One region of the Mycetocola sp. 2940 genome, then DNA from elsewhere that is predicted to be linked to it. Evidence: predicted binding sites of a transcription regulator. Region 1 holds the regulator's gene; each other region holds the start of a gene.
What was found. The regulator LexA, encoded in region 1, represses DNA repair genes until DNA is damaged. The targets are predictions, from matches to a motif close to TCGAACANNTGTTCGA.

Region 1 (4,098 bases):
GTGAAATAGTGATCGCTGGACATACCCGAACGTTACTCGACCGCACGCGTTAGGGTTAACTCTGATGACCACCCCAAGCGACACCACAGATCTTCCCGACGGCGACGACGCCGTGACGCGCGTGCTTCGGAACGCGGAGACACGCGCATCCGGCTACTCCCTGTTCGGTTCAGGCAAGGCCGAAGCGCTCGACACCGATTCCGGCTTCGGCGCGACCGCTGATGCCGGCCACGACGGTGAGCAGCTCGACCGCGAGGACCGGCAGGCGCTCCGCCGCGTCGCGGGCCTGTCGACCGAGCTCGAAGACGTCACCGAGGTCGAGTACCGGCAGCTGCGCATTGAGAACGTCGTGCTCATCGGCATCTACTCGCAGGGATCCCTGCAGGATGCCGAGAACTCGATCCGCGAGCTCGCCGCCCTGGCAGAGACGGCCGGAGCCGTCGTGCTCGATGGCATGCTGCAGCGGCGGCCGAACCCAGACCCGAGCACGTTCCTCGGCAAGGGCAAGGCCGATGAGCTCCGCGACATCGTCGCCGCGCTCGGCGCCGACACGGTCATCGCCGACACCGAACTCGCGCCAAGCCAGCGACGCGCGCTCGAGGATGTCGTCAAGGTGAAGGTCATCGACCGCACCGCCGTCATCCTCGACATCTTCAGCCAGCACGCCAAGAGCCGTGAGGGCAAGGCGCAGGTCGAACTCGCGCAGCTCGAATACCTCCTCCCGCGTCTGCGCGGCTGGGGTGATTCGATGTCGCGCCAGGCCGGTGGACAGGTCGGTGGCGCCGGGGCCGGAATGGGTTCGCGCGGACCTGGTGAGACGAAGATCGAGCTCGACCGCCGCCGTATTCACACCCGGATGTCGAAACTCCGCAAGCAGATCAAGGGCTTCGGTCCCGCACGCGAAGCGAAACGGGCGAACCGCCACCGCTTCGAGGTCCCGTCCGTCGCCATCGCCGGCTACACCAACGCCGGCAAGTCGAGCCTCCTCAACCGGATCACCAAGGCCGGCGTGCTCGTCGAGAACTCCCTGTTCGCCACGCTCGACGCCACGGTCCGGCGCACCCAGACCGACGACGGCCGGCTGTACACGATCTCCGACACGGTCGGCTTCGTCCGCAACCTGCCGCACCAGCTGGTCGAAGCGTTCCGGTCAACCCTCGAAGAGGTCGCCGAAGCGGATGTCATCGTGCACGTCGTCGACGGATCGCACCCCGACCCCGCGGCCCAGTTGATGACCGTCCGCGACGTCATCGGTGACGTCGGCGCCCGCGACATCCCCGAGCTCGTCGTCTTCAACAAGAGCGACCTCGTGAACGAAGACGACCGGCTGCTCCTGCGCGGCCTCGAGCCGAGCGCCATCTTCGCCTCTGCACGCACGGGTGAGGGCATCCCGGAGATCCTGGCAGCACTCAGCGACCTTCTGCCGAGCCCTTCGGTCGAACTGGACCTCCTCGTGCCGTACGACCGCGGCGATGTGATCTCGATGCTGCACCGGCGCGGACGGGTCGACCACCTCGACTACCTCGAGGAGGGCACCCACGTGCGCGCGATGGCATCCGAGGAGCTCGCCGCCCAGGTTTCGGAGTTCGCCCGGACGTCCTGACCGGGCTGCTGTTCGGTCGCGATCGGCTGTATGCGGCGTTGCTCGGTCAAAAACGGTCAAGGATCGCGTCGATCTTTGACCGTTTTCGCCGGAGCACGGTGTTGATGCTGGCGTCAGACGGAGCGCAGGACCGCCACGATCTTGCCGAGCACGTCGGCTTCATCGCCGAGGATGGGCTCGAAGCTGGAGTTGCGGGGGAGCAGCCAGGTGTGGCCGTCGCGCTGGCGGAATACCTTCACGGTGGCCTCGCCGTCGAGCATCGCTGCGACGATGTCGCCGTTCTCGGCCGTCTGCTGTTGGCGGACGACGACCCAGTCGCCGTCGCAGATTGCGGCGTCGATCATCGACTCGCCTGACACCTTGAGCATGAAGAGCTCTCCCTTGCCGACGAGCTGCCGGGGGAGAGGGAAGACTTCCTCGACCTGCTGGTCTGCCGTGATGGGCACACCGGCGGCGATCCGGCCGACGAGCGGAACCATCGCGGCGTCACCGACCGGCGTCGTGTTCTCGAAGTCGACCTCCGCGGAGGGCGAGGGCAGGTCGATGAGGATCTCGAGGGCCCTCGGGCGGTTGGGATCGCGGCGAAGGTAGCCACTCAGTTCGAGTTGGTTGAGCTGGTGGGTGACGCTCGACAGGGATGCCAGGCCGACGGCATCGCCGATCTCGCGCATGCTCGGCGGATAACCGCGGGAGCTCACGGAGCGCTGGATGACGTCGAGGATGGCCAGCTGCTTCTCGCTGAGACTTTTGCGCCGCCGGGTGGTCGGCTTGTCGGCGAGAACCCGCTTGGCCTTTGTGCCGGGAGACCCAGCCGTACCAGCGGCATCTCTCTTATTGAGCGTCATGTCACTCCCGTCTGGCGGGCGTTGCCGGCCAATGTCAGTGGTCGCTGGTTGGGTATCAACCATCAGCAGAACTCTAGACCCGGCACCCCCGCGCAGCAAACATCTGTTCGAGTGTGTCGAGAAAAGAATTCATGAAAGTACGAATACGCACTTGAATGTTCGAACAATCGAATATATATTCGGAACACAGCTTCGTATCCGGCTCCCCCGGCCGGGAGTCGGATACGAACACTCCGAACCACCGCTTGAGCACCGTCAGCAACGCAGGAGGCACACCATGAGCACAGCAGTCATCACACCGATCCGCCCGGCACTCTCGTCCCGTCAGGCAGCGATGCGACCGTCGCCCGTGGTTGCGTCGCGCGCCGCAGCAGAAGCCCCGGAGGGCACCGGCCGCATCCGCCTCACCCGCCGTGGCCGCGTCGTTTTCACGTCGCTCGCCGCCGCTCCGCTGATCGCGGTCGCCGCCTGGCTCGGGGTGAACGCCCTTCCCGCCGTTGCGACGTCAAGCCCGAGTTCTGTCGTGTTCGAATACGCGACGATCGAGTCCGGCCAGTCGCTCTGGCAGTTGGCGTCGAGCATCGCGCCCGAGGCCGATCCCCGTGATGTCATCGCCGACGTCATGCGCCTGAACCAACTCGACAGCTCGACCGTCTCACCCGGGCAGCGAATCGCCATTCCGGAGCAGTACTCCAGCAACTGAGCCGACGGCGCCGCGTCTTTCGCGTCGCCCACCCGGCACCGTCCGCCCGGCACCGCCGCCCGGCACCGCCGCCCGGCATCGACCGCCCGGCACCGGGGGGAGTCGCCCGCCGGTAAACTTGGCGGGTGAGTTCCCTTGAGTCCCTGCCCATCCGCGACGACCTTCGCGGCAAGACGCCCTATGGGGCTCCCCAGAAGAGCGTCCCCGTGGCACTCAACGTCAACGAAAACACGCACCCCATTCCCGAGGTCGTGGCTCGTGACATCGTCACCGCCCTTGCCTCCGCCGTCCTCGGAGCCAACCGTTACCCGGACCGCGAGTTCAGCGATCTCCGCGACAGTCTCGCCGGCTACCTCGGGCACGGGCTCACCCGCGACAACCTCTGGGCGGCCAACGGCTCGAACGAGGTTCTCCAGCAGGTGCTGCAGGCTTTCGGCGGCCCCGGGCGCACTCTCCTCGGCTTCGCCCCCACCTATTCGATGTACTCCCTCCTCGCTTCGGGAACCGGAACGACTTGGATCGCCGCCGAACGTGATGCCGAGTACGAGTTGTCGCCGGCCACCGCCGCTGCGGCCGTGTCGGAGGCGAAGCCCGACATCGTCTTCCTCTGCTCGCCGAACAACCCGACCGGAACCCCGCTCGCGCTCGACACCATCAAAGCGGTCTACGACGCAACCGACGGGATCGTCGTCGTCGACGAGGCGTACGTCGAGTTCGCGCCACATGACATCCCGAGTGCGCTGACGCTCCTGCCCGGGCGGGATCGTCTTCTCGTCTCACGCACCATGAGCAAGGCATTCGCCTTCGCCGGCATCCGCGTCGGCTACCTGGCCGCCGATCCCGCCGTGACGGATGCCCTCCGTCTCGTCCGACTGCCCTACCACCTCTCCGCCCTCACCCAGGCCGCCGCGACCGCCGCGCTCTCGCACAGCACGGCAATGCTCGCC
Region 2 (4,098 bases), on a different contig from region 1:
TCTCGCTCGACATCGCCGAAGGCGACTTCACCGCGGTCATCGGGACCAACGGTGCGGGCAAGACCACCCTCGTGCAGGCGATCGCCGGCGTCGTCGCGCCGCCGCGCGGCCGGATCAGCGTCGGAGGCCTCGACCCGGCGACGAGCGATGTGCGTGCCCTGGCCGCGCACATCGGTTTTGTCTTTCAGAACCCGGAGCACCAGTTTCTCGAGAACACCGTGGAAGACGAACTTGCGCACGGGTTGCGGCTGACCGGTGCGTCGCTCGACGCCGCCGGCATCGAGGCGGCCGTCACCGGGATCCTCGATCGGTTCGGCCTCACCGAGCTTCGCAACGCGCATCCGTTCCTGCTCTCAGGTGGACAGAAGCGCCGGCTGTCGGTCGGCACGGCGCTCGTCACCGGCGCGCCTGTGCTGATCCTCGACGAGCCCACCTTCGGCCAGGACCGGGAGCGCGCGGACGAGTTGCTGGCGCTCCTCGCCGCGCTCAATCGGGGCGGGCGGACGGTTGTTGCCGCCACCCACGACCTGCAGCTCGTCGCCGAGTACGCGTCCTCCGTCGCCGTGCTCGCTTCCGGACGCCTGCTGGCTTTCGGCCCGACGGCCCAGATCCTCGGCGATGAGGAGCTGATCGACCGCGCCGGGCTGCGCCTGCCACCCCTGGCGCGCGCGATGCGCACTGTCGAGAACCACGCGTCGTGGCGATCGGTCACCCGCATGGCCGACCTGCCGGGGAGCCCGGCATGACAGCCGACCCGTACGCGGCGGTGACGGCGCCGCCACGATTCTTCCTCCATCGGCTGAACCCGCTGTCGAAGCTCGCCGCCCCGCTGCCGTTCATGGCCGTGCTGTTGGTGGCCCGTGAGGTGTGGACGCCGCTGCTGTTCCTCGTGTTCGCGATCGTCACGATCCTGATCGGCGCCCGGCTGACCCCGCGCCAGGCGGTCCTGCTCGTGGTCGGGTTGCCGGCCCTTGTGCTGGTGCTGTCGTTCAGCTTCGGGTTGTGGACGGATGCCTCGCTCGTCGACACGACGCCTCTCGTCTTCCAGGTCGGCGAGTACCGGTTCTTCCTCGGCGCCTGGCTGATCGGTCTGGCGACGGCCCTGCGGCTCGGCGCCGTCCTGGCGCTCGCGCTCATCCCGGGGCTGACCACCACCGGACCGGAGCTCGTCCGCGCCTCGGTCCAGCACCTGCGCGTGCCATACCGTGTCGGTTATACGGCCCTCGCGGCGTACCGGTTCGTGCCGCGGTTCCGGCACGACCTCGACCTCATCCGGCAGGCCCACCGCGTGCGGGGGGTCGCAGGGGGACGCGGACCGATTGCCGGCATCCGTCGTGCCTTCGGGTACGTCGTTCCGCTGCTCGCGGGCGCGATCCGCCATGCCGAGCGGGTCTCGTTCGCGATGGACTCGCGTGCGTTCGGGGCGTACCCCACGCGGACGGAGCGGCACCTCCTGCCGTTACGGCCGCGGGACGCCGTTTTCGTCGGTGTGTTCTGGCTGGTCGGGGCCGGACTGCTGATGCTCGCGGCTCGGCTGAACTGAGCGGCGCGGACTCTGAGAGCGCTTCGCACCAGAAATCGTACGCCGCCTCCCCGGAGGTTCACGGGACCGTTTTGTTCACAGGTGGGCGATTCTCCCCGGCTCCGTTCGAATCTATGTTCTAATTGCTCCATGCGGTGGGATGGACAGCAGCTCGGCACGGAGGAACCCTCCGCGCTGCCAGGGCTTGCGAAACTCAACAACCTGGTGCGCAGCGTGCAGACGCCCGAGTTCGCCGGTGTGACGTTCCACGAGGTGCTGGCGAAGTCCGCGCTCAACCGGGTTCCGCGGCAGTCGCAGATGCCCTTCGGCTGGACGATCAACCCGTACCGCGGCTGCAGCCACGCCTGTGTGTACTGCCTCGATCCCGACACGCTCATCCTCATGGCCGATGGACGGCAGAAACCGTTGAAATCAGTGAAGGTCGGCGACGAGATCATGGGCACGCGGACCGAGGGCCGCTATCGGCGTTACGTTGCCACCACCGTCCTCGCCTCCTGGGCCACCATCAAACGCGCCTACCGCATCACCCTCGCTGATGGCACCGAGATTGTCGCGAGCGGGGACCACCGGTTCCTCACGGAGCGCGGCTGGAAATACGTCAGGCCGGCGGGGGATGGAACACAACGCCCGTACCTGACCCTCGACACGGGCCTCGCGGGGCTAGGGATCCAGGGTCTCAGCAGGGTGACTTCGATTGAGAACGCGATTGAGAACACGATTGAGAACTCGGAAGTCGCCTCAGACGCGAAGCTCCAGGTCGTGGCCATCGACGACCTGGGCGAAGAGATCGACATGATCGACATCACCACCGGAACGGGTGACTTCATCGCCAACGGCGTCGTGAGCCACAACTGCTTCGCCCGCCCCACCCACACCTACCTCGACTTCAACGCCGGCGCCGACTTCGACAACCAGGTCGTCGTGAAGATCAACGTCGCCGACGTGCTCGCCAAAGAGCTGGCGAAGCCGAGCTGGGGGCAGTTCCCCGTCGCCCTCGGCACCAACACCGACCCATACCAGAGGGCAGAAGGGCGCTACGCCCTCATGCCGGGCATCATCGACGCGCTCGCCCGGTCGGGCACTCCGCTGTCGATCCTCACCAAGGGCACACTGCTCCGGCGCGACCTCCCCCTGTTCGCAGAGGCTGCCCAGACAATTCCCGTCGACCTGGCCATGTCCATCGCGATCTATGACGACGAACTGCAGAAGTCGATCGAGCCGGGCACCCCGTCGGCAAAGGCCCGGCTCGCCACCGTCACTGCGGTCCGCAACGCAGGGCTGGACTGCAGCGTCTTCCTGATGCCGATCCTGCCCTACCTCACCGACACGAAGGCACACCTCGACGAAGCGCTTCGCCGCGTGAAGGACGCCGGGGGCACGAGCGTCCTGTTCACCTCGCTCTACCTCAAACCCGGCGTGAAGCCGTGGTTCATGCACTGGCTGGAGCGACAGCATCCGGAACTGGTCCCGAAATACACCGCGCTCTACGCCCGCGGTCAGTACGCACCGAAGGAGTATCGCAGCTGGCTCGCGGCGAGGATCTCGCCGCTCATCCGCGCCCACGGGCTGGAGCGCGGTCGCGAAGACCCGTCGACGGGTGGTATCCGGTCGAAGGCGCTCGGGATGCTCCGCAACGACGCGGGCGAGCGCGTCGCATTCGCGAGCGACGACGGTTCCACCGGTGCCCGCATCCTGCCGGCGACGGAACAGCCGATGCTGTTCTGAGCTGACCTCCGTGGACGCGTCAAGGTCTCGCAGACAAGCCATTCCCCTCGGTGAGCTGACGCATCAGTGACGCGTCGTCGCGGACCGCCCAGTGCTCGACGCCCTTGCCGTCCACGACGCGAACCATGTGCATCTGCTTGTAGGCGAAGGCGCGCCCGGTGGCCGGCACCCCGAAGAAGTCGCCGGTGTGCCGACCGCTGTGCGTGCAGTACATGACCACCGTGTCGCCTTCGGCCAGCACCTTGTGGATCTCCCACCGCTGGTCGGAGAACGCCGCCGCCAGCATGTGCATGTAGAAGCTGATTCCTCCGAGCCCTGGCGGCGTCCCCGGGGGTGCCTCGTGGTTGACGAACGTGTCGCTGACCAGTTCCCGCAAGAGGTTGTCATCGTTGTTCGGGAACGCCTCTTCGAGCACACGGCGCGCTTGTTCCTTGATTCCTCGCTGCTGCTCGACCAGTTGGTCGTTCATATTCCGCTCCTCTGTGGTGTGAATTCTGGCGTGTCCCCCTGCTATCACCGTATTGATGCCACTATCATTCTCTCCAATGTCAGAGAAAACAAGCCCCCGTCGTCGCTACGACGCAACCCTGCGTCGGGAGCGAGCCGCCCAGACCCGGGTGGCGATCGTCGAGGCAGCCGCAAAAGAGTTCCTTGCCCACGGATACGCCGGCGCGACGATCCCGGCTATCGCGGCATCCGCCGGAGTGGCCGTGGAGACGGTGTACCGATCCGCCGCCGGGAAGGCAGGCTTGCTCGAAGCCGCAGTGCAGGCGGCGCTCGCCGGCGGGGTGAAGCGCTCGGCCGTGCCCGTCGAGGAGCGTCCCGGCATC
Region 3 (4,098 bases), on a different contig from region 1:
ATCCCCACCGACCCGGGAACGGGCGCGCTCTTCCCGCCCGCGCAACAGCTCGCTGAGACGATCGAGCGGATCCGGCTCGCCGACGAGGCGGGACTGGACTGGTTCGGCATCGGCGAGCATCACCGACCGGAGTATTCGATCAGTTCACCGTCCACGGTTCTCGCCGCGGCGGCGACCGTGACGAACAGCATCCGCCTCTCCAGCGCCGTGACGGTGCTGTCAACCGAGGACCCGGTGCGGGTGTTCCAGCAATTCGCAACCATCGACCTGCTGACCGGCGGCCGGGTCGAGCTCGCCGCCGGACGGGGCTCGTTCATCGAGTCGTTCCCGCTGTTCGGGGCGAACCTCGCCGACTACGACGACCTGTACGAGGAGAAACTCGACCTGCTGCTCGCTCTGAACGCGAACGAGCGGGTCACCTGGCGCGGCAGGTTCCGCCCCGCCCTCGACGACGCGCTGATCCTGCCGCGCCCGCACGCCGGGAAGCTCGACATCTGGATCGCTACCGGCGGCAACCCGGAGTCGTCGATGCGCGCCGGCTACCTCGGCCTGCCGATCAACTATGCCGTCATCGGTGGTTATCCTGAGCAGTTCGCGCCGCTGGCAGCGCTGTACCGTGAGTCGGCGCAGAAGGCCGGGCACGCGGCATCCGGCCTGAAGGTGGCCGTCTCGGGGCCTGGATTCCTCGCCCCGACGAGCCAGGAGGCGAAGGACACCTTCTTCCCGTACTGGAAGACGTCGATGACGAAGATCGCGGCCGAGCGGGGTTTCACCGCCCCCAGCCGGCTCGGGTACGACACGCAGACCGCGAGGCGCGGGGCGATCTTTGCCGGGAGCCCGAACGAAGTCGCCGACAAGATCGTCGCCCTGCACGGTCACCTGAACTACGACCGCCACTGCCTGCAGATGGACTGGTCGGGTCTGCCCCACGCGCTCGTGATGCGGTCGATCGAGCTGCTTGCCACCGAGGTGCTGCCGCAGGTCCGGGCTGCACTCGGCTGAGCCCGGCCTCGTCAGTCCAGGTCGTCGGGGTCGCGACCGGTGCGCTCACCCGATTCGAGGGTGGCGATGTCGGCGAGGTCGTCGTCGTCGAGCTCGAAACCGAACACGTCGATGTTCTGGGCGATGCGCGACGGTGTCACCGACTTGGGGATCACGACGTTTCCCAGCTGGAGGTGCCAGCGGATCACCACCTGGGCGGCGCTGACGCCGTGCTTTCCGGCGATCTGGTCGAGCGTGGGATTGGCGAGGATGCCCCCGCGGGCGAACGGCGACCATGCTTCGGTCACGATGCCGTTCAGGGCATGGAACGCCCGCGCTTCGCGCTGCGGCAGCCACGGGTGGAGTTCGATCTGGTTGACGGCCGGCACGATGCCGGTCTCGGAGAACAGCCGGTCGAGGTGGTGGGGATGGAAGTTGCTGACCCCGATCGAGGTGACCCGCCCTTCGGTCTGGAGCCGTTCGAGCGCGCGCCAGGTGTCGACGTAGCGGTTCTGGGTGGGTGCCGGCCAGTGGATGAGGTACAGGTCGAGCAGGTCGAGCCCGAGCAGTTCCATGCTGTGTTCGAAAGCGCGCATCGTGCTGTCGAACCCGTGGTCGGAGTTCCAGACCTTCGTGGTCACGAAAATCTCGTCGCGGTCGATTCCGGACCGCCGGATGCCCTCCCCGACGCCCCGCTCGTTGTCGTACAGCGTCGCCGTGTCGAGATGACGGTACCCGGCGTCAATGGCCGTCGTGACGACATCCGCGACGGAGTCCTCGGGGACCTTGTAGACGCCGAGGCCGATCTGCGGGATGGAGTGTCCGTCGTTCAGAGGCAGGGCTGGCATGTCGGATGTCATGGCCCCATTATCGCAAGCGGCCCATCTCCCGCGGGATGCTGGGGTTGCGGGGGTCTGAAGCCGGGCAAGGTCAAGTGGTCGATCACTGCAAAGGCAGCAGCTCGCGGTGTGGCTCGGGTTATCCACAGTTGTATCGAACATATCTGCGAATGTCGGTGGGTGTTGGGTAGAATGGGGGCATGGCGAAGATGTCCGAGCAGGTCCGGGAGGTCGCACTGCGTGTGTCCGATCGGTTGGCCGTGTTCGAGGGCAGGGTCGCCGAGGAGCTCCAGGCGGCGCCCGGCTCTCTGGGCGCTTCGTCGGCCGGTATCGCGGAGTTCCGCGGTACCGGTTCTTCGTTAACCGGTGCTGCGGTGTCGGGAATTGCGGTGTCGGGAACTGCGGTGTCGGGACTTGCGGTGTCGGGTTCGGCAGGCGCGGTGCCGTTGACGGTGCTGATCGACCGGGCCGACAACGGTGAGGTGCAGGCGTTGCTGACGGAGGCGGCGCGGGCCCGGTCGGAGTTCGACGCGATCCTCGCCGCCGGTGCCGGTGTGATCGCGAAACGGTCCGAGCGGGCGCTGGGTTATGCCGGGTTGGCGCAGTCCACCGGCGATGGGACCGCGGTCGACATGATGCAGCGGCTGACCGGGTCGACCCGGGGTGAGGCGTTCCGTCAGGTGAAGCTCGGCGGGGCGATGGGCGAGGCTGATGCCGCCACCGCCGCCGCTGCCGGGTACCCCACCGGCCCGGGCACAGGCCCGGCTGGTGCTGCACTGTTCGAGACCGGCACCGGAACAGACCCCGGTGCCGAACCCGGTGCCGACCCCGGTGCCGAACCCGGTGCGGAGCCATCGTTGCCGCCGGCCCGGCCGGTGCTGCCGTGGCATGAACCGTTGACCCGGGCCGTCCGGGACGGGGTTCTGCGGACCGAGGCGGTGACGATCGTGATGCGTGGCCTGGGCGAGCCGAACGACCGGGTCGACGCTGAGACGTTACGGGCCGCGGCGGTGGAGATCGTCACGGACGCGGCCGGGGTGAACGCCGACGAGCTGGGCCGGCGGGCCCGGCAGTTGCGCGACGAGATCGACCCGGCCGGGGTGCAGATCCGTTGGGACCAGCGTTACGAGAACCGGAGTTGGCGGTTCAGCCGCACCCGGGAGGGCGCCCGGACGGCGTGGGTGCAGTTCGATGAGGAGTCCGCCGCCTGGGTCGACGCGATCGTCGGTTCCGCGATGCGGCCGCGCCGCGGCGGGCCCCGGTTCGTCGACCCGGACGAGGCCGCGAGGGCGGAGAAGCTGCGCACCGACAGCCGCAGCAACGACCAGATCGTGTTCGACCTGATGATCGACCTGCTCAAGGCCGGTTCCGAAGCCGACAGGACCCTCGCCTTCGGTTCCCGCCAGCCTGGCGTCCGGGTGATCGTCACCAAAGACAACCTGCCCAGCAGTACCGCACCCGCATCGACCGACACCGGAACCACCACCGGAACCGACACCGGAACCACCACGGCGACCGGGAACGGCTACTTCGAGGAGACCGGGGACGCCGTCCCCGGCAGTTTCATCGACCGGCAGATCTGCATCAGCGGCATCACCGTGGTCACCGTCGATCAGGCCGGCACCCCGCTGGACGTCGGCCGGGAACAACGCTGCTTCACCACGAAACAACGCATCGCCCTGGCCATCCGCGACGGCGGCTGCGGATTCCTCGACTGCGACCGGCCACCGTCCTACACCGAAGCGCACCACATCGACGAATGGGTCGCCGACGACGGTAAAACCGACCTCGCCGACGGGATCCTGATGTGCCGGCGATGCCACATGCTGATCCACAACAACGGCTGGAAAATCATCCGCGACGGCACCACCTACTTCGCCGTGCCACCGCCGACCGTCGACCCGGACCAGAAACCGATCCCGCTGCGCAGCAAATCCCCCCTCGACCGCGCCCGACGCCGCGCCGCCGCCGCGAAGGCCGACGCCCAAGCCGACGGACCGCCCCGGCCCGACGGACCGCCCGAGGCTGACGCACCGGCCGCCGCAGAGTCCGACGCCCATGCCGACGGACCACCCCAGCCCGACGGACCGCCCGAGGCTGACGCACCCGCCCCCGCCGCCGCCGGCGTCGACGTGGCCGACCCCACGTTCGAGGCCTGCGTCACTGACATTCTCGATACCGAAGTCCCGGCCGGCGCGAATGGTGCCAGCCACGTTGCCGCCGCGGAGGAGCCGCCAGGCGGAACGAGCAACGGCTGCTCGCCGCCGTCCAGCGAACC

Region 2: a site for LexA is predicted at 1,649-1,664, ahead of ABIE24_RS04210 (Rv2578c family radical SAM protein). Genes of this name have one in related genera too.
Region 3: a site for LexA is predicted at 1,975-1,990, ahead of ABIE24_RS16405 (HNH endonuclease signature motif containing protein). Genes of this name have one in related genera too.

The regions. Positions count from the first base shown of each region.
Region 1 covers NZ_JBEPSK010000013.1:34,232-38,329, reverse strand. Annotated here, with positions in the region: gene ABIE24_RS14455 (class I SAM-dependent methyltransferase) at 1-23, opposite strand, end outside; gene hflX (GTPase HflX) at 65-1,603, shown strand; gene lexA (transcriptional repressor LexA) at 1,717-2,448, opposite strand; gene ABIE24_RS14440 (LysM peptidoglycan-binding domain-containing protein) at 2,726-3,151, shown strand; gene ABIE24_RS14435 (histidinol-phosphate transaminase) at 3,277-4,098, shown strand, end outside.
Region 2 covers NZ_JBEPSK010000002.1:376,722-380,819, reverse strand. Annotated here, with positions in the region: gene ABIE24_RS04220 (ABC transporter ATP-binding protein) at 1-746, shown strand, start outside; gene ABIE24_RS04215 (energy-coupling factor transporter transmembrane component T family protein) at 743-1,543, shown strand; gene ABIE24_RS04210 (Rv2578c family radical SAM protein) at 1,673-3,268, shown strand; gene ABIE24_RS04205 (ester cyclase) at 3,288-3,737, opposite strand; gene ABIE24_RS04200 (TetR/AcrR family transcriptional regulator) at 3,814-4,098, shown strand, end outside.
Region 3 covers NZ_JBEPSK010000019.1:26,065-30,162, reverse strand. Annotated here, with positions in the region: gene ABIE24_RS16415 (LLM class flavin-dependent oxidoreductase) at 1-1,002, shown strand, start outside; gene ABIE24_RS16410 (aldo/keto reductase) at 1,014-1,841, opposite strand; gene ABIE24_RS16405 (HNH endonuclease signature motif containing protein) at 2,021-4,098, shown strand, end outside.